3 regions of the Citrobacter telavivensis genome follow, and region 1 is predicted to be linked to each of the others. Evidence: riboswitches for the same ligand, from Rfam matches in the RefSeq annotation. Region 1 holds a riboswitch; each other region holds the start of a gene.
The links. Region 1 has a riboswitch for thiamine pyrophosphate ahead of thiM (hydroxyethylthiazole kinase). Riboswitches for the same ligand answer to the same signal wherever they lie in the genome.

Region 1 (6,716 bases):
ATGGCGTCACCAACGGCGCAGCCATGCGCGTGTCGCCGTTGGGATGTCTGCTGCCAGCGCACAATCTGGATGCGTTTATCGACGACGTCGCGCTGGCCTCCAGCCCGACGCACAAATCGGATCTGGCTATCGCCGGTGCGGTAGTGGTGGCATGGGCGATTTCACGGGCGATCGAAGGCGATTCCTGGGCAGCGATCGTTGATTCGCTCCCCGCCATCGCCCTGCATGCCCAACAAAAGCGAATCACCACCTTTAGCGCGTCGCTCTGTGCACGTCTGGAGATGGCGCTAAAAATTGTGCGTCATGCCGACGGTGCCGAAGCGGCCAGCGAACAGCTGTATCAGGTGATTGGTGCGGGAACCAGCACGATCGAATCGGTGGCGTGCGCTATTGCGATGGTCGAACTGGCGCAAACCGATCCCAATCGTTGCGCTATTCTGTGCGCAAATCTTGGTGGCGACACCGATACCATTGGGGCGATGGCAACGGCCATTTGCGGTGCGTTGCAGGGCGTTGGCGCCATTAATCCGGCATGGAAACAGGAGCTGGATACGGTCAATCAGCTCGATTTCAACCGCTATGCTACGGCGCTTGCCCGTCTGCGCCAACGTCGGGAGGAGTCATGAACGCTTCACGTTTAGCCGAACTGCTGCCAGGTTTAACGACTCGCCAACCAGTCACGGTCGTCGGCGCAGCGGTTATCGATGTCATTGCCGATGCGTATGCTCTGCCCTGGCGCGGTTGTGACATTGAGCTAAAGCAGCAAGGTGTTAACGTCGGCGGTTGCGCGCTGAACATCGCCGTCGCATTGAAACGGCTGGGCATTGATGCCGGTAATGCCCTGCCGCTGGGCCAGGGCGTGTGGGCAGATATCATTCGTAACCGGATGGCGAAAGAAGGGTTACACAGCCTTATTGAGACCGCAGAAGGGGACAACGGCTGGTGTCTGGCGCTGGTCGAGCCGGATGGCGAGCGCACGTTCATGTCATTCAGCGGCGTTGAGAACCAGTGGAACGTTGACTGGCTGGCTCAACTCACCGTCCCGCGTAATAGCCTGATTTATCTCTCGGGCTATCAGTTGGCCTCACCCTGCGGCGAACTGCTGGTGCAGTGGCTGGAAGGTCTGGATCAGATGATGCCGTTTATCGATTTTGGTCCGCGCATTGGCGATATACCTGATGCGCTAATGGCGCGCATTCTGTCCTGTCGCCCGTTGGTGTCGCTCAATCGTCAGGAAGCTGAAATCGCGGCCCAACGGTTCGATCTGAGCTCGGATGTGGAAGAGCTGGGTGCGCAATGGGTGAAGCGATTTGCGGCACCTTTGATCGTTCGCCATGACAAAGAGGGCGCCTGGTTTTTCAGCACGTCATCCTCTGGTCATGTCCCCGCCTTTCCAACGCTGGTCGTTGATACGATTGGCGCGGGTGACAGTCACGCGGGGGGGATGCTGGCCGGGTTGGCATCGGGCTGGTCGCTGGCGGACGCGGTGCTGCTCGGCAACGCCGTGGCCTCGTGGGTCGTCGGACATCGCGGCGGTGACTGTGCGCCGTTTCGCGAGGAGTTACTCCTCGCACACAAAGACGTATAAATCGCTTCGGCAGTAGCTGATGCTGTACTCGATGGGGCGCTGCTGCTGGTCAAGCGCCACTTGCTTTATCACCAGCACCGGCACTTTGCTGTCCATCTGGATATGCGACTGGAACTCGGCATCCGGCATCTTTGCGCTCACCCGTGAGCGGGTGCGCTGCGGGTGGATGTGCTGGCTACGGAAATAGTCGTACAGCGATATGCCTATCTCATCGGCATCATGAATGAGGTGCGCGGGCACCCACGACTCTTCAATAGATACGGCATCTTCATCAACGTAGCGAATACGCTTAAGCAAAAACACATCGCTGCCAGCGGCAATCGCCAACTGTTGCGCCACCTCTTCCGGACACTTAACGACTCGTTTGTTGACCCATAAGGTGTCCGGCTTTTTCCCGCGCAGGACAACCTGCTGAGAAAAACCACGCGCCTCTTTCAGCGAATACTCAAAGATATTGTTGATCTGCGTACCATAGCCGCGCGCACGCGTCACCACGCCCTCTTCTTCCAGCGCCTGCATCGCTTTACGCACCGTGATGCGTGAGACGCCGGTCAACTGGCTGAGATCTCGTTCGCCGGGCAAAATATTGCCATGCTCAAGCACTCCACTACGCACGGCATTTTTTACCGTCTCGGCAAACTTGATATAGAGCGGCGTATTATCCACCGCTGAAATACGTTCGTTCAGTTGCGCGATAAGTTGAGTATGCGCTTGTTCCATGAGTCTTTTTCCTGACAGCCAGTCTGCTGCCAGTATATACGCTACCAGTACGCGTGGAAATGATGAACCGGTCCAATGCCGTGCCCAACCTCCAGGGTATCCGCCTGCGCCAGTGCCGCCGACAGCCAGACTTTCGCCTCCTGCACCGTCCCTGCCCAGTCAGCATGCCGAGGACGCAGTGCGGCCAGCGCCGCAGAGAGCGTGCAACCGGTGCCGTGCGTGTTTTTGGTCATCACCCGCGGTGCGGTAAAACGCTGCTCACCGTCAGCCGTAAAGAGCCAGTCGGGGCTTTGCGCATCATCCAGATGGCCGCCTTTCATTAGCACCGCGCCACAGCCCATCGCCAGCAGCGCCCGTCCCTGTTCCAGCATCTCTTTTTCTGCGCGCGCATGCGGACAATCCAGCAACGCTGCCGCTTCAGGCAGGTTGGGCGTAATCAGTGAAACCTGCGGCAGCAGTCGCTTGCGCAATGTCTCAACGGCAGAGGGCGACAGCAACGGATCGCCGCTTTTCGCCAGCATGACCGTGTCGAGCACCACATTCCGCACCTGATGGCGCTGTAAACGCTCCGCCACAGCCTCGATGATATCGGTTTCCGCCAGCATGCCGATTTTGGTGGTATCAATGCGTACATCGCTGAACACCGAATCGAGCTGCGCGGCGACAAAATCCGGCTCAATGCGATATACCGACTGCACGCCGCGCGTATTCTGCGCCACCAGCGCGGTAATCACCGAACAGCCGTAAGCGCCGAGCGCCGAGAAAGTTTTCAGATCGGCCTGAATGCCCGCACCACCGCTGGGATCGGTGCCGGCAATCGTCAAGGCGTTAATCCGCTTCATGCTACTACCTCCGTTTCCAGGGTGTAGAGCGCATCGAGAAATGCCGCAATGAAACTGCCGGGTCCGTGACAGGTTTTACTGGCAATCAGCCCCGCCTGTTTCATCCACCCACAGGCCGACGCGATATTTTCGATTCGGTTTCCGGGCAGCGCGCAGCTGGCGGCCACCACGGCGGAAAGCGCGCACCCGGTGCCCACTACCTTCGTCATCAACGGGTCGCCGCCGGTGACGCTCAGCGTGCGCTCGCCGTCCGTGATGTAATCCACTTCACCGGTGACCACCACAATAGCGCCGGTCTGGCATGCAAGAATCTGCGCCGCTGGCAGTGCCGTTGTGACCGAATCGGTGGCGTCCACACCGCGTCCCCCGGAGTCTTCACCGGCTAACGCCAGGATCTCCGAAGCATTACCGCGAACGGCTGCGGGTTTTAAGGCCAGGAGTTCAAAGCAGAAGCGACGACGATACTCGAGCGCGCCCACGGCAACGGGGTCCAGTGTCCAGGGCGTTTTTGCGCTATTCGCCTGCTCAACCGCCGTTCGCATTGCGCGTGCGCGCGGCTGCGTCAGCGTACCCACGTTAATAAGTAAGGCGCTGGCAAGGGCAGCGAACTGGCGAGCCTCTTCCGGCTCGATCACCATCGCCGGAGAAGCGCCCAAAGCCAGTAGCGTATTGGCGGTAAAACTCTGCACGACGTCATTAGTCATACAGTGTGTTAACGGAGAAAGGGTACGAAATTGTTTTAAGGTACGAACCGCATGTTCGCGGCTGTGCAGGTCAGGCTGCATGATTACGCTCCTGCCCGCGCGAAGAAGGGACACGAGCAGTGTCTGACTTCCCTACGCTGGCATTATCCAGATCAGGTGGTACGGGTATTTCTCAGCCCTTCGTGAAAAGGGGCACCCCGAGTCAAATTACTTATAAAACAATAAATTACATATCAAAATATCAATATTTAGTGTAACCGCCTGTACCGAGCAGGTGCAAGGAGTTTTTCTGTGCGTAACAACAACAGCATCTTCAGGACAAAACGCCGCCAACGCTTATAAGCAGCACAATCATTATTAATGTAAGAAATCCATTATTTGAACCAGGCATGAAAAAATATTTTCGCCTCTTCAGAAATATATTTATTATGCCGACACCTTATGCTGCATGGGTTATTAATGTTTACATTAAAATAATCCAACCATAACTCGACACGCCTCTTTACTTATTAAATTCAAATGTGATCCAAGTCAAGATTATTAGCCCTCCATTAGTAGATAGTTCGCCTCACGAATTAAGTAAATTCTTAATCAAGATGCTCTGAACGTATTATTAATGTTGACATCCATTTTTATTAACAACTGTTAAATCACACTCGCAATTAAAAAGAGTGGAAATAACTGTTTTTATATAGTGTTTTGAATGTGAGACTTTGAAATGAAATCTGTAAATAAATCCATTATTGCTGTTGCCGTTTTCTCTGCTCTGTTTGCTTCCCTTGCCCCTGCGGCCCAGGCGGCTAACGTTGATGCAGTGGTCACGAATCCCACAACCAATGGGGCTTTTTTTGTCTCTGGTATTGATGGCGCTACGTATGATTTACAAAAGCATGAAGGGCAAATATCCGCTCTGGAAGCGGGTAAAGCGGATGTAACTCAGGTGAATAATGTTGCCACTTATGCACAACAAATTCGTACCGATCATGATAACCTGGTAAAACGTGTCACTCTGGATGAACAATATGACGGACAGGCAATCATTAAGAATCGTGATGATATTGCCACTAACAAAGCAAACCAGAAAATTGTCGATAACGATCAAAACGTGTTAATTAGCGCTAATGGTAGTAAAGCAGACACTGCTTTACAGCATACAACGACTAACCAGGTCGCTGTGGCTAACGTGCAAACAAAACAAAAAGCACAAGATGGCGTCATTCAGACTCACACCACACAGTTAGCTAACCATGAAACGCGTATTACAACCCTGGAAAATCAAAATAATTCGCGCTTCTCTTCGATGGAAAAGCAGCAAAACGACGATCGTAAAGAATACCGTAGTGGTATTGCTGGAGCCGCGTCTATCGCCGGGCTTCACTATGTAGACACTGATAATGCTATTGCTGTTGGCGCTGCTGATTTTAAAAGTGAACAAGGTTATGCCATGGGCTATCGTCATAAATTCGCGGAGAATGTCGCCGCAACGGTTAGCTATGCCGGAACGTCTGATGGTGATTCCGTCGTCGCGGCGTCTGCTTCATTAGGCTGGTAAGAATATAGTGAAACGACGCTAAGGTATCGGTTAAAACGGTGGCGCTTCAACCTGAAGCGCCACATGAATATTGATATCGTCGGCGTTTATTGTCTTATTCCTGGCGCGACTGAAATCAGCTTTGCCTGACCCGCGGTAAGAACAGCAGATTAGAAAGCGATGGCTTTTTATTTTGCCCAGCCCAGCATCTGACGCTGGTTATTAAGTACTGCCAGGCGTCCCGTGTTGTACACGATAAAATAATGTAAACCTTGCTGATAAACGGTAGCGCTTTCCTCTTTCTCCACGAGAGACGCTGGCAAACCATTAATATTCAAACCCGTGCTCACCTTTTTGATTTCCATCCCTTCATAGTAATAGACGTTTTTTTTCTTCGTGGCCTGCGCATGCTGTTTTACCGCAGCACGGGCATTGGCATAAGCGCTTTGTTGCGCATTGTTGTCGATCATTTGCTGATTAGCGCGATCGACCTGATAACAAACATCACGGCTCACGCCTTTAGCTTCACAGCGCGCGAGGCGTTCTTCTTCCGAAACACAACCAGACAATACGCTGGCTATAACCAGAACATAAACACTCTTTTTTAGGCTTAACGCTTTCATCACTGCCATCACCATCATTAGTTAACAAAAAGAATAACGCAGCTGGCCAGCCGCGAATTTTATATCAACAGATCACGTGCAGGATATTTTTTGCCGTTCTGTTCTGTTCTGTTCTGTTCTGTTCTGTTCTGTTCTGTTCTGTTCTGTTCTGTTCTGTTCTGTTCTGTTCTGTTCTGTTCTGTTCTGTTCTGTTCTGTTCTGTTCTGTTCTGTTCTGTTCTGTTCTGTCAATATAATTCATGTAGTGCTGATATCAAAACGCGCTCCCGGCATGAATAATAAGAGTACTCCTGGCTGTTTTTTCATTCTGATTTATTCAATTAGCAATTAATTAACGAAGGAGGTACAAAGATACAATGTCATCATATATTCTTTTATCCACAATCTTAAATACATTTAATATTATGATATTTATCAAGATCAAAAAACGCCTACTACGCCATAGTATCGTGCAAGGTGATTTATATGTTGCCATTGATTAACGGTTATCTTCGAAAATATTTAAAACGTCTCTGTTTATGAAGCCTATTTCAATATGAAACCCAGTGAGTTAAAGTTGATAGTCCTTTATCTTTTTCTGTATCTCCTTCTGGTCTCTATGGGCTTCATCGCTGGAGTGATGTATGCCGAACGCCTGCATTTCTGCATCTGGGGATCGTGGCATGGGTAGCCAGTGGTCCGAAAACGCTGTCTGACACCATCATTTTTG
Region 2 (6,716 bases), on a different contig from region 1:
AACCCGGGCCAGGTCATCGCCGTTACCGACAACATTCCCGATCCGGCGTCCTTTACCGATCCGGTTGAACGCGCCAGTGCCGAGAAAGCGCTGGCCTATATGGGCCTGAAGTCGGGCGTACCGTTAACGGAAGTGGCGATTGATAAAGTGTTCATCGGCTCGTGCACCAACTCGCGTATTGAAGATTTGCGCGCCGCCGCGGAAGTCGCCAGAGGCCGTAAAGTCGCGCCGGGCGTCCAGGCTCTGGTGGTTCCAGGCTCCGGTCCGGTGAAGGCGCAGGCAGAAGCAGAAGGGCTGGATAAGATCTTTATCGAAGCCGGTTTCGAGTGGCGTCTGCCGGGTTGCTCCATGTGTCTGGCAATGAACAATGACCGCCTGAATCCAGGTGAGCGCTGCGCGTCGACCAGCAACCGTAACTTTGAAGGTCGTCAGGGTCGCGGTGGGCGTACCCATCTGGTCAGCCCGGCGATGGCCGCTGCCGCTGCCGTTACCGGTCATTTTGCCGATATTCGCAGCATCAAATAAGGAGACTCCCATGGCAGAGAAATTTACCCAACATCAAGGCCTGGTTGTCCCACTGGATGCCGCCAACGTCGATACCGACGCCATCATTCCTAAGCAGTTCTTGCAGAAGGTTACCCGCACCGGTTTTGGCGCGCACCTGTTCAATGACTGGCGTTTTCTGGATGAGAACGGCCAACAGCCGAATCCGGAGTTCGTCCTGAATTTCCCGGAGTATCAAGGGGCCTCGATTCTGTTGGCGCGTGAGAACTTCGGCTGCGGCTCTTCCCGTGAGCACGCGCCGTGGGCGCTGACGGACTATGGCTTCAAAGTAGTGATTGCGCCGAGCTTCGCGGACATCTTCTATGGCAACAGCTTTAACAATCAGCTGTTGCCTGTGAAGCTGAGCGACGATGAGGTGGATGAGCTGTTCAACCTGGTCAAAGCCAATCCGGGGATTACATTTGAAGTGGACCTGGTCGCGCAGGTAGTGAAAGCAGGCGATAAGTCTTACAGCTTTAAGATCGACGACTTCCGCCGCCACTGCATGTTGAACGGTCTGGACAGCATCGGGTTGACGCTGCAGCACGAAGATGCGATCGCCACCTACGAAGAGAAACAGCCCGCGTTTATGCGCTAAGTCCGCCATGCCGGATGCGCTGCGCTTATCCGGCCTACGAATTTCTGTAGGTCGGATAAGGCGTTAGCCGCCATCCGGCAATCCATAAATCAAACGTCTTTCACCCGCCCGGTCATCACCAGCGTCACCAGCGAAATCGCCGCAATCACCCAGTACACCGCGAAGTGACCGTAGCTCTGCGCGACAGCCCCCTGGATAACCCCTGCCAGAATGACGCCAGTCGAAATGCTGTTGGTAAATAACGTTGTCGCCGATCCGGCCCTACCCGGCATCAGATCCTGAAACCAGAGCATTCCAATACCGGCAATAATGCCGATAAACACGGCATTGAACAGCTGCAGGATAAGCAGCGCCCGATGGCTATGGAAGAAAATCAGCCCGAGATAAAACAACACGCCCGCTGCCACGGCGGTAACCATCATCCGTCGCTTGCCGAAGCGTTTGACGTAAAAGCCAGCAAGGATCATCGCCGGGATTTCTAGCCCTGCAGCGGTCCCCATCAGGATCCCGGCAAGCTTATCCGGCAGCCCAAGCTCTGCGCTAATCCATAGCGGCATATCGATGATGTACATGGTGTTGCAGGTCCACATCAGCGTGGAGGCAATAAACAGCATGCGGACGTTTTTATCCTGCCAGCCACCGGCCTGGCTGACCGGCACATCCGCAGGTTGTTCAACGCGGGCGACGGATGGCAGCATAAAGGCAATCAGGATGAAACTGAGCGCAAAAATCGTGGCGGCAATCGAAAACATCATCATGAAGCCATAATTCAGCGCCAACATGAATGCCAGCGGCGGGCCAATCACCCACGCCAGTGAAAGCTGTGCACGCATCACCGAACTGAACATCACCACTTCACGCGCCGAGCTGTCGGCATATTCCCGTGCCAGGGCGAACAGTTGCGGCATCGCGGTATTTGCCAGCGACGCCAGCAGTACGCCGCAGGTAATCAACGTCAGGTAGTGACGATTAAAGGCAAACAACAGCGCATTACCGACGGCCATCAGACAACAGAACAGAATCAGCTTGCGGCGGTCGCCCTGGCTGTCGGAGCGTTTTGCCAGCGCAAGACTCACGCCAATCCCGGCGATGGCGTTAACGGTATAGAACAGCCCCACCCAGAACGGCTGCGCCCCGACCTCGCGACTGAGAAACAGGCTCAGCGTCGGGGCCTGTAGCGCCCCTGCCACGCCCATCATAAATGCGACCAGCATAAACGCCGCGTACACACCGTTGAGACGTCGTCCCATCGCGATCAACCAGAGCATATTTATCCCTTAATACACACGTCATCCTTCAGGCTACCTCTGCGTTAATTACGCGCGCTCACCCCCAGTCACATACTTCTGGGGATTCACTCACTTGCCGTCTGGCCTGAATGATTTCGTATATAAACGAAGTCAAAACGAAAAAAGCCAGCAGATAATACCTGCTGGCGCGGTGATTAACACCAATACTCAGTCACACATGATGTCTGCTACTCCAGGGTCAGGCTGTCACCTCCCACTGCATCAGTTCTTCCAGCATCTTTAAGCGCTGCGGCGCGCTCAGGCAAGCCAACCAGGACAACCCTTCTGTCGCGGCAAAGTACTTCTGATAAAACTGGCGCATAGATGACCCCTTCATAGTGCTTCATCGGAATGTATTATTGGCCTAATATAGGGATAATAAAATTGCTGAGTTTTCCGCAGGAGTTCCCCTTTTATGTCTTCTGGCCGTCTGCAACAACAGTTCATCCGCTTGTGGCAATGCTGCGACGGCAAAACGCAGGACACCACGCTTAACGAACTGGCGGATCTCCTGAGCTGCTCCCGTCGCCATATGCGTACGCTGCTCAATACTATGCAGGAACGCGGTTGGCTGACGTGGGAAGCAGAGGTTGGACGCGGAAAACGTTCACGCTTAACTTTCCTGTATACCGGACTGGCGCTCCAGCAGCAGCGCGCGGAAGATCTACTGGAGCAGGATCGCATCGATCAACTGGTGCAACTGGTGGGTGACAAAGCGGCCGTACGGCAGATGCTGGTCTCCCATCTGGGCCGCAGTTTCCGTCAGGGCCGTCATATTCTTCGTGTTCTTTACTACCGCCCGATGCAAAATCTGCTGCCGGGCAGCGCGCTGCGACGCTCAGAAACCCATATTGCCCGCCAAATCTTCAGCGCCCTGACCCGCGTAAATGAGGAAAATGGGGAACTGGAAGCGGATATCGCCCACCACTGGCAACAAATTTCTCCCCTGCACTGGCGCTTTTTTCTGCGTCCGGGGATCCATTTTCATCATGGTCGTGAACTGGAAATGGACGATGTGGTGTCGTCCCTGACGCGCATTAACGTCTTACCGCTCTATTCCCATATCAGCGAGATCGTCTCGCCAACATCCTGGACGCTGGACATTCACCTGTCTCAGCCCGATCGCTGGCTGCCGTGGTTGCTGGGCCAGGTCCCGGCGATGATCCTGCCACGCGAATGGGAAACCCTGAGCAATTTCTCCAGCCATCCGATTGGCACCGGCCCTTACGCCGTGATACGAAATACACGTAATCAGCTGAAAATCCACGCCTTTGACGATTTCTTCGGTTTTCGGGCACTGATTGATGAAGTGAACGTCTGGGTACTGCCGGATATTGGTGACGAGCCGAACGGCGGTCTGACGTTGAAAGGTCCCACAGAAGATGAGAAGGCCATCGAAAGCCGCCTGGAAGAAGGGTGCTATTACCTGCTGTTCGACGCCCGTACCCATCGCGGCGCCAATCAGGAGGTCAGAGAGTGGGTCAGTCGCGTACTGTCACCGAGCAACCTGCTTTACTATGCCGATGAACAGTATCAGCGCCACTGGTTCCCGGCCTACGGTTTGCTGCCCCGCTGGCATCACGCTCGACCGGGCCACGGCGAGAAACCCGCCGGGCTGGAAACGCTCACGCTGACCTATTATCACGAACACATCGAACACCAGGTGATTGCGCAGATCATGAGTCAGCTGCTGGCTGAACATCAGGTGACGCTGGAAATTCAGGAGATCGACTACGATCAGTGGCATGCCGGGGAAATAGAGAGCGACATCTGGCTTAACAGCGCCAACTTCACCCTGCCGCTCGACTTCTCCTTGTTCGCGCATCTGTGCGAAGTCCCGCTGTTGCAGCACTGCATTCCGCTGGACTGGGAAGCCGACGCCGCACGCTGGCGCACCGGCGAGATGAATCTGGCCGCGTGGTGCCAGCAACTGCTCGCCAGCAAAGCGATTGTCCCGCTTATTCACCACTGGCTGATTATTCAGGGGCAGCGCAGTATGCGTGGCTTGCGCATGAACACCCTCGGCTGGTTCGACTTTAAATCCGCGTGGTTTGCCCCGCCCGATCCTTAATCCTTTTGATCTCTTCACGTAATCATTACAATGTGGCGTTCTCAACGGGGTGCTGCGCCAGAGGCGTGGGCTGAGAAAATACCCGTCGAACCTGATCCGGATAACGCCGGCGAAGGGATTTGAGGCTACCGCTCAAAATCCTTTGCCACTCTTCTATTGAGGTGCAAAGTGTTAAAAAAATGTCTTCCTTTACTGGTGCTGTGCGCAGCGCCTGCCTTCGCAAAACCGGTCCTGACCGTCTATACCTACGACTCGTTCGCCGCTGACTGGGGCCCTGGCCCTGCGGTGAAAAAAGCCTTTGAAGCCGACTGCAACTGTGAGCTGAAACTGGTGGCGCTGGAAGATGGCGTTTCACTCCTCAACCGTCTGCGGATGGAAGGGAAAAACAGCAAAGCCGACGTGGTGCTTGGGCTGGATAACAACCTGCTGGAAGCGGCGACGCAAACCCAGTTGTTCGCGAAAAGCGGTGTCGCCAGCGAGGCGGTCAATGTCCCTGGCGGCTGGAAGAATGACACCTTCGTTCCGTTTGATTACGGCTACTTCGCTTTCGTGTATGACAAAAACAAACTCAAAAACCCACCGAAGAGCCTGAAGGAACTGGTTGAGAGCGATCAGAAATGGCGAGTGATTTATCAGGATCCGCGCACCAGTACGCCAGGACTTGGGCTGATGCTGTGGATGCAGAAAGTGTATGGCGATAAAACACCGCAGGCATGGCAGAAACTGGCGGCAAAAACTGTCACCGTCACCAAAGGCTGGAGCGAAGCCTATGGCCTGTTCCTGAAAGGGGAAAGCGATCTGGTGCTGAGCTATACCACCTCTCCGGCGTATCACATCATCGAAGAGAAAAAAGAGAACTACGCGGCGGCCAACTTTAGCGAGGGCCATTACCTGCAGGTGGAAGTTGCCGCGCGTACCGCGGCCAGTAAGCAACCTGAACTGGCGGAAAAGTTTCTCAAATTCATGGTCTCACCCGCGTTTCAGACTGCAATCCCGACCGGCAACTGGATGTATCCGGTGGTGGATGTCCCCCTGCCCGCCGGGTTCGAACAGTTGACTAAACCCGCGACCACGCTGGAATTCACGCCCGCAGAAGTGGCGGCACAACGTCAGGCATGGATTAGCGAATGGCAACGCGCCGTCAGCCGTTAATTGCTGGCTGGCTGGCTCCCGGCCTTTCCGCCGCCACGCTGATGGTGGCGGTAGCGCTGGCGGCCTTTCTGGCCCTGTGGTTCAACGCGCCGCAGGCGGCGTGGTCCTCGCTCTGGCAGGACAACTACCTGTGGCACGTGGTGCGCTTTTCCTTCTGGCAGGCTTTCCTGTCGGCGGTGCTTTCTGTCGTTCCGGCCATCTTCCTTGCTCGTGCGCTGTACCGACGCCGCTTTCCGGGGCGTCTGGCCCTGCTGCGCCTGTGCGCCATGACGCTAATCCTCCCGGTGCTGGTCGCAGTATTTGGTATTCTCAGCGTCTATGGACGCCAGGGGTGGTTAGCCACGCTCTGGCACATGCTCGGGATGGAGTGGACCTTCTCGCCTTACGGCTTGCAGGGCATTCTGCTGGCCCACGTCTTTTTTAATATGCCGATGGCAAGCCGCCTGCTGTTGCAGTCGCTGGAAAATATCCCCGGTGAACAGCGTCAGTTGGCCGCACAATTGGGTATTCGCGGCTGGCAGTTCTTCCGTTTTGTTGAGTGGCCGTGGCTGCGCCGCCAGATACCACCGGTCGCCGCGTTGATTTTTATGCTCTGTTTTGCCAGCTTTGCTACCGTCCTGTCGCTGGGCGGCGGGCCGCAGGCGACGACCATCGAACTGGCGATTTATCAGGCGCTGAATTTCGACTACGATCCCGCCCGCGCCGCCATGCTGGCGCTGATCCAGATGGTGTGCTGTCTGGGGCTGATGCTCCTCAGTCAACGATTGAGTAAAGCTATCGCGCCAGGCACCACGCTGGTGCAGGGATGGCGCGATCCGGACGATCGGCTGTACAGCCGTTTAACCGATGCCTTGCTGATCGTTATCGCGCTTCTGCTGTTGCTCCCCCCCCTGCTGGCCGTGATGGTCGACGGGGTGAATCGCCATCTGCTGGACGTGCTTGCGCAGCCCATTTTGTGGCAGGCGGTGTGGACCTCGCTGCGCATTGCGCTGGCTGCGGGTCTGCTGTGCGTGATCCTGACAATGATGCTGCTGTGGAGCAGTCGCGAACTGCGCGCCCGTCA
Region 3 (6,716 bases), on a different contig from region 1:
GCGCCAATCCCCGAGGTGAAATGGTCGTAACCCGGTGCGATATCGGTGGTCAGCGGGCCTAAGGTGTAGAACGGTGCTTCGTGACAATGCTCCAGCTCTTCGGTCATGTTGCGGCGTATCATCTGCATCGGCACGTGGCCCGGACCTTCAATCATCACCTGTACGTCATATTCCCAGGCGATCTTCGTCAGTTCACCCAACGTATGCAGTTCCGAGAACTGCGCCTCGTCGTTGGCGTCCTGAATGGAGCCAGGGCGCAGGCCGTCACCGAGCGACAGAGAAACGTCATACGCGGCACAGATTTCGCAAATTTCGCGAAAGTGCTGATAAAGGAAGTTCTCTTTGTGATGAGAGAGACACCATTTCGCCATGATGGATCCCCCGCGCGAGACGATCCCCGTCAGGCGTTTTGCGGTCATCGGCACATAGCGCAGCAGTACACCGGCATGGATGGTGAAGTAGTCTACTCCCTGTTCAGCCTGCTCCAGCAGCGTATCGCGGAAGGCTTCCCAGGTAAGATCTTCGGCGATCCCGTTAACCTTCTCCAGCGCCTGGTAGATCGGTACGGTGCCGATCGGCACCGGGCTGTTACGCAGGATCCACTCGCGGGTTTCGTGAATATAGCGGCCGGTGGAGAGATCCATCACGGTGTCCGCTCCCCAACGCGTTGACCACACCAGTTTCTCCACTTCTTCTTCGATAGAGGAGGTGACGGCAGAGTTACCGATGTTGGCATTCACTTTCACCAGAAAGTTACGGCCAATAATCATCGGCTCAGATTCAGGGTGGTTGATGTTGGCGGGGATGATCGCCCGTCCGGCGGCCACTTCATCACGCACAAATTCCGGTGTGATATTCTCCGGTAGACGTGCGCCGAATCCCTCACCCGGATGCTGCTGGCGCAACACGTCGCTGCGAATGCGCTCACGGCCCATGTTTTCACGGATGGCGATAAACTCCATTTCCGGTGTTACGATGCCCTGGCGGGCGTAGTGCAGTTGGGTGACGCATTTACCCGCTTTGGCGCGTTTTGGCGTCAGCAGGCCGGTGAAGCGCAGTTCATCAAGGCCATCATCGGCCAGGCGCGCTTTGGTGTACGCCGAGCTCCGGTCGGTCAGCGCCTCGCTGTCATGACGCGCATCAATCCACGGTTGACGCAGCTTCGCCAGACCCTGCTGAACGTTAATCGCCACGTCCGGATCGCCGTAGGGACCGGACGTGTCGTACACCGGAACCGCTTCGTTCTCTTCAAACTGCGGCTCCTCTTTACTGCCGCCGATGAGCGTCGGGCTAAGCTGGATCTCACGCATCGGAATGCGGATATCCGCTTGCGAACCCGTGATATAGATTCGTTTTGAGTTCGGGAAAGCGGTGCCTTCCAGGGTGTCAATGAAGTGTTGTGCTTGCGCGCGCTGTTCGCGGCGGGACAATTTAGGTGTAGTTGCAGACATAGCTCATTCCAAAAAGTTAGGAGATGGCTTGTCAGACGACGGAGGAGTAATAGATGTGCGCCGCCCGTTAAGGCTTACGCATAAAGCAGAATTACTCTTGTTCCCTTCGCAGGTTTTAACCTGATCAGGTTCCGCGGATCCCGAATTAACGGTCTCAGCCTTTTCCACTTCACGCTTTTGTGGAAAATAAGCACTCCGACAAGATAACACCCCTCAGAAGAGGGGACGTTTGTAAATTACGCGTTAGTCACGCAAAACTCAAGCAGGACGTTTGATGACGGCGTTGTCGTGCATGGCGTCAAATACCAGCATGATAAGCTTATCTTCAAGGGCAAACCGGGCTTCCAGCGCTTCGCCGAGATCGGACAAAACCTGTTGAAACTCCAGGCAGTTATCGTGATCTATCGCCGTTTCCAGGCTGGAGTCATAATAGTCCATGATGCGTTGTGTGTTAGCTTCCAGTAGCGGCCAAATTTTTGTCGCTTTTAAAAGCTGCCCGTTACCTTCCAATTTATGGAGAATACGTTCATAAATACTGAAGTGTCCGGTGGAGAGATAATCGACCAGGCTCTGACAAAAATCATCCAGCGCTTTTTCATTCAGCCGCATGTACGATTCTTTGCCAGGCTTAATGCCAACCAGATTGTAGTAAGCCACGAGCAGGTGCTTACGTATATGTAGCCAGCGATCAACCAGTTTGTTACTTCCTCTGACGCGCTCTGTCAGGTCTTCCAGCTGGTTTAGCATGATTGACTCCGCAAGTGTGGATTTTAAAACTGCTCACGCAGGAATTGTAAAAATAATGTTATCAACATGCCAGTGAAGCAAAGGTAGTGCAAGAGCTATGGATCGTATTATTGAAAAATTAGACAGCGGCTGGTGGATAGTCAGCCATGAGCAAAAATTATGGTTGCCTCACGGTGAATTGCCACATGGCGCCGCGACAAATTTCGATCTTGTTGGGCAGCCTGCGCTGCATATCGGAGAGTGGGAAGGAGAGGCTGTCTGGCTGGTGCTACAGCATCGGCGTCACGAGATGGGATCGGTTCGCCAGGTGCTCGATCAGGATGCGGGTCTGTTTCAACTGGCGGGGCGCGGTGTACAACTGGCCGAGTTTTATCGATCGCATAAGTTCTGCGGCTACTGCGGACACCCCATGCATCCCAGTAAAACCGAGTGGGCGATGCTCTGTACCCACTGCCGCGAACGTTACTATCCGCAAATCGCCCCCTGCATTATTGTCGCTATCCGCCGCGATGATTCCATCCTGCTTGCCCAACACGTACGCCACCGTAACGGCGTGCATACCGTGCTCGCCGGGTTCGTTGAGGTGGGCGAAACCCTGGAACAAGCGGTGGCGCGTGAGGTAATGGAAGAGAGCGGTATCAAAGTGAAAAACCTGCGCTATGTGACCTCGCAGCCGTGGCCTTTCCCGATGTCGCTGATGACCGCATTTATGGCGGAGTACGACAGTGGCGAGATAGTCATCGATCCGAAAGAGCTGCTGGAGGCTAACTGGTATCGTTACGATGATTTACCGCTCCTGCCGCCACCGGGCACCGTCGCACGGCGTCTGATCGAAGATACCGTGGCAATCTGTCGGGCTGAGTATGAATGAATCACGTGATACACTTCATCCTTCAAAGTGGCCCTTCGTTGACTGCCTTCAATCACCCTAGTCACTTACCTGAGTAAGCTCCTGGGGATTCATTCAGTTGTCGCCTTGCTCCACTCTGAATGATTTTGTGTATACACTGGCGGCCTGACGCAATAAGGAACTGCAAAAATGACCGAACTGAAGAACGATCGTTATCTGCGTGCGCTGCTGCGCCAGCCCGTTGATGTCACCCCGGTATGGATGATGCGCCAGGCGGGCCGCTATTTACCTGAATATAAAGCCACCCGCACAGAGGCGGGCGATTTTATGTCGCTGTGCAAAAATGCGGAACTGGCCTGCGAAGTCACACTCCAGCCGCTGCGCCGTTATCCGCTTGATGCGGCGATCCTCTTCTCGGATATTCTGACTATTCCGGATGCGATGGGGCTGGGCCTCTATTTTGAAGCCGGCGAAGGTCCGCGTTTCACCGCCCCGGTGGCCTGCAAAGCCGATGTCGACAAACTGCCGGTTCCCGATCCTGAAGATGAACTGGGCTACGTGATGAACGCGGTACGCACGATTCGTCGCGAGCTGAAAGGCGACGTGCCGCTGATTGGTTTCTCCGGCAGTCCGTGGACGCTGGCGACTTACATGGTCGAAGGCGGGAGCAGCAAAGCCTTTACCGTGATTAAAAAGATGATGTATGCCGACCCGAAAACGCTGCATGCGCTGCTCGATAAGCTGGCGAAGAGCGTCACGCTGTATCTCAATGCCCAAATCAAAGCGGGTGCGCAGTCGGTGATGATTTTCGACACCTGGGGCGGCGTACTGACCGGGCGCGATTATCAGCAGTTCTCGCTGTATTACATGCATAAAATCGTCGATGGTCTGCTACGTGAACACGACGGTCGCCGCGTGCCGGTGACGCTGTTTACCAAAGGTGGCGGACAATGGCTGGAAGCGATGGCGGAAACCGGCTGCGATGCGCTCGGACTCGACTGGACCACCGATATTGCCGATGCGCGTCGTCGTGTCGGGCATAAAGTGGCCTTGCAGGGCAACATGGATCCGTCGATGCTCTATGCGCCTGCGGCGCGTATCGAAGAAGAGGTGGCGACGATCCTCTCCGGTTTCGGCCAGGGCGAAGGCCACGTCTTTAACCTCGGTCACGGCATTCATCAGGACGTGCCGCCAGAACACGCAGGCATCTTTGTGGAGGCGGTTCACCGCTTATCTGCGCAGTATCACAAATAGGGCGTCAGTATGGATCTCGCGTCGCTACGTGCTCAGCAGCTTGAACTGGCCTCATCGGTGATCCGGACGGATCGTCTCGATAACACGCCACCGGGTCTGATCGCCGGTGCCGACGTGGGGTTTGAGCAGGGCGGAGAAGTGACGCGAGCTGCGATCGTGTTGCTGAAGTATCCCTCGCTGGAACTGCTCGAATACCAGGTGGCGCGCATTGCCACCACCATGCCCTATATCCCTGGCTTTCTCTCCTTTCGCGAGACGCCCGCGCTGCTGGCCGCGTGGGCGCAATTGTCGCAAAAACCGGATTTGCTGTTTGTGGATGGACACGGTATCTCCCATCCGCGTCGTCTCGGCGTGGCCAGCCACTTTGGGCTGCTGGTCGATGTGCCGACCATTGGCGTGGCGAAAAAGCGTCTGTGCGGTACGTTTGAGCCCCCTGGTGCTGAACCTGGCGCACTGTCGCCGCTGATGGACAAAAATGAACAACTGGCATGGGTCTGGCGCAGCAAAGCGCGCTGTAATCCGCTGTTTATCTCAACAGGCCATCGCGTTGGGCTGGACAGCGCTCTGGCGTGGGTACAGCGCTGTATGAACGGCTATCGTCTGCCGGAACCGACCCGCTGGGCGGATGCCGTGGCATCAGAACGTCCGGCGTTTATGCGATGGCAGGAAATCCAGCCCTGATTGATGTACACTGCCGCTAATTTCTGATTTGAGAATTCATCATGTTACAAAACCCGATTCATCTGCGTCTGGAACGTCTGGAAAGCTGGCAGCATGTCACTTTTATGGCCTGCCTGTGTGAGCGCATGTACCCGAACTATGCCATGTTCTGCCAACAGACCGGGTTTGGCGACGGACAGGTCTACCGTCGTATTCTGGACCTGATCTGGGAGACGCTGACGGTCAAAGACGCGAAAGTGAATTTCGACAGCCAACTGGAGAAGTTTGAAGAAGCGATCCCGACGGCTGATGATTATGACCTGTACGGAGTTTATCCGGCCATTGATGCCTGCGTGGCGTTAAGCGAATTGGTGCATTCTCGTCTGAGCGGTGAGACGCTGGAACACGCCATTGAAGTCAGTAAGACCTCCATTACCACGGTTGCGATGCTGGAAATGACCCAGGCTGGTCGAGAAATGAGCGATGAAGAGCTCAACGGTAACCCGGCGGTGGAGCAGGAGTGGGATATTCAGTGGGAAATATTCCGACTTTTAGCAGACTGCGAAGAACGCGACATTGAACTGATAAAAGGGCTTAGAGCAGACCTGCGTGAGGCTGGCGAGAGCAATATCGGTATAAATTTGCAGCAGTAAGACACGAAAACGTGATTTAACTTCTGAATTGTCGTACCTGAAGGCTTCCCTTCCGCCCCCCGTCTGGTCTACATTTGGAGGGCGAAAAAAAGTGGCTATCGGTGCGTGTATGCAGGAGAGTGCTTTTCTGGCATTTCCGTCGCACTCGATGCTTAGCAAGCGATAAACACATTGTAAGGATAACTTATGAACAAGACTCAACTGATTGATGTAATTGCAGACAAAGCAGAACTGTCCAAAACCCAGGCTAAAGCTGCTCTGGAATCCACTCTGGCTGCTATTACTGAGTCTCTGAAAGAAGGCGATGCTGTACAACTGGTTGGTTTCGGTACCTTCAAAGTGAACCACCGTGCTGAGCGCACTGGCCGCAACCCGCAGACCGGTAAAGAAATCAAAATCGCCGCAGCTAACGTACCGGCGTTTGTTTCTGGTAAAGCACTGAAAGACGCAGTTAAGTAAGACCGCGTGGCTGTGAACAGTTTTAATGAAGGGGCGGTTTCGCCCCTTTCGTCTGTCTGGCGTCACATGTTGACGTTAGCAGGCGTGCTGTTGCTGACGGCCTGTAGCCATAACAACTCTCTTCCGCCGTTTACCGCCAGTGGGTTTGCTGACAACCAGGGCGCGGTGCGTATCTGGCGTAAAGATGCCGCAGATGGCGTCCATTTGCTTTCCGTCTTCAGCCCGTGGCGTAATGGCAGTACCACAACCAGCGAGTACCGCTGGCAGGGTGATTCCCTCTCACTGATAGAACTCAATATTTATGGCGAACCGCCGGAACATATCCGCGTGCGTTTTGACGATCGCGGCGAGCTGAGCTTTATGCAGCGCGAAGTCGATGGCCGTAAACAGCAGTTGTCGAACGATCAAATCGAATTATACCGTTATCGTGCCGAGCAGATCCGCCAGACCAGCGATGCATTGCGTCAGGGGCGGGTGGTATTGCGTCAGGGACGCTGGCATGCCGCTGAACATGCGGTTACCACCTGCGAAGGCGAGACGATGAAGCCCGATTTAGACGCCAGGGCGATGAGTCATATTGAGCGCCGCCAGCGCCGTTCATCTGTTGATGTCAGCGTGGCATGGCTGGAGGCGCCCGAAGGG

Region 2: linked by a shared signal. The riboswitch ahead of thiB (thiamine ABC transporter substrate binding subunit) and the one ahead of thiM (hydroxyethylthiazole kinase) in region 1 are both predicted to bind thiamine pyrophosphate.
Region 3: linked by a shared signal. The riboswitch ahead of thiC (phosphomethylpyrimidine synthase ThiC) and the one ahead of thiM (hydroxyethylthiazole kinase) in region 1 are both predicted to bind thiamine pyrophosphate.

What each region holds. Positions count from the first base shown of each region.
Region 1 is NZ_JBGUBF010000001.1:2,094,251-2,100,966, forward strand. Features, by position in the region: gene ACERJC_RS10020 (ADP-ribosylglycohydrolase family protein) at 1-626, shown strand, start outside; gene ACERJC_RS10025 (PfkB family carbohydrate kinase) at 623-1,588, shown strand; gene ACERJC_RS10030 (GntR family transcriptional regulator) at 1,562-2,308, opposite strand; gene thiD (bifunctional hydroxymethylpyrimidine kinase/phosphomethylpyrimidine kinase) at 2,350-3,150, opposite strand; gene thiM (hydroxyethylthiazole kinase) at 3,147-3,935, opposite strand; TPP riboswitch at 3,967-4,064, opposite strand; gene ACERJC_RS10045 (YadA C-terminal domain-containing protein) at 4,573-5,406, shown strand; gene ACERJC_RS10050 (hypothetical protein) at 5,574-6,008, opposite strand.
Region 2 is NZ_JBGUBF010000004.1:179,679-186,394, reverse strand. Features, by position in the region: gene leuC (3-isopropylmalate dehydratase large subunit) at 1-525, shown strand, start outside; gene leuD (3-isopropylmalate dehydratase small subunit) at 536-1,141, shown strand; gene ACERJC_RS18035 (sugar efflux transporter) at 1,231-2,409, opposite strand; gene sgrT (glucose uptake inhibitor SgrT) at 2,630-2,752, opposite strand; gene sgrR (HTH-type transcriptional regulator SgrR) at 2,846-4,501, shown strand; TPP riboswitch at 4,537-4,637, shown strand; gene thiB (thiamine ABC transporter substrate binding subunit) at 4,670-5,653, shown strand; gene thiP (thiamine/thiamine pyrophosphate ABC transporter permease ThiP) at 5,629-6,716, shown strand, end outside.
Region 3 is NZ_JBGUBF010000016.1:19,394-26,109, forward strand. Features, by position in the region: gene thiC (phosphomethylpyrimidine synthase ThiC) at 1-1,451, opposite strand, end outside; TPP riboswitch at 1,536-1,659, opposite strand; gene ACERJC_RS25125 (Rsd/AlgQ family anti-sigma factor) at 1,710-2,198, opposite strand; gene nudC (NAD(+) diphosphatase) at 2,296-3,069, shown strand; gene hemE (uroporphyrinogen decarboxylase) at 3,238-4,302, shown strand; gene nfi (deoxyribonuclease V) at 4,312-4,983, shown strand; gene ACERJC_RS25145 (YjaG family protein) at 5,025-5,615, shown strand; gene hupA (nucleoid-associated protein HU-alpha) at 5,802-6,074, shown strand; gene ACERJC_RS25155 (DUF1481 domain-containing protein) at 6,087-6,716, shown strand, end outside.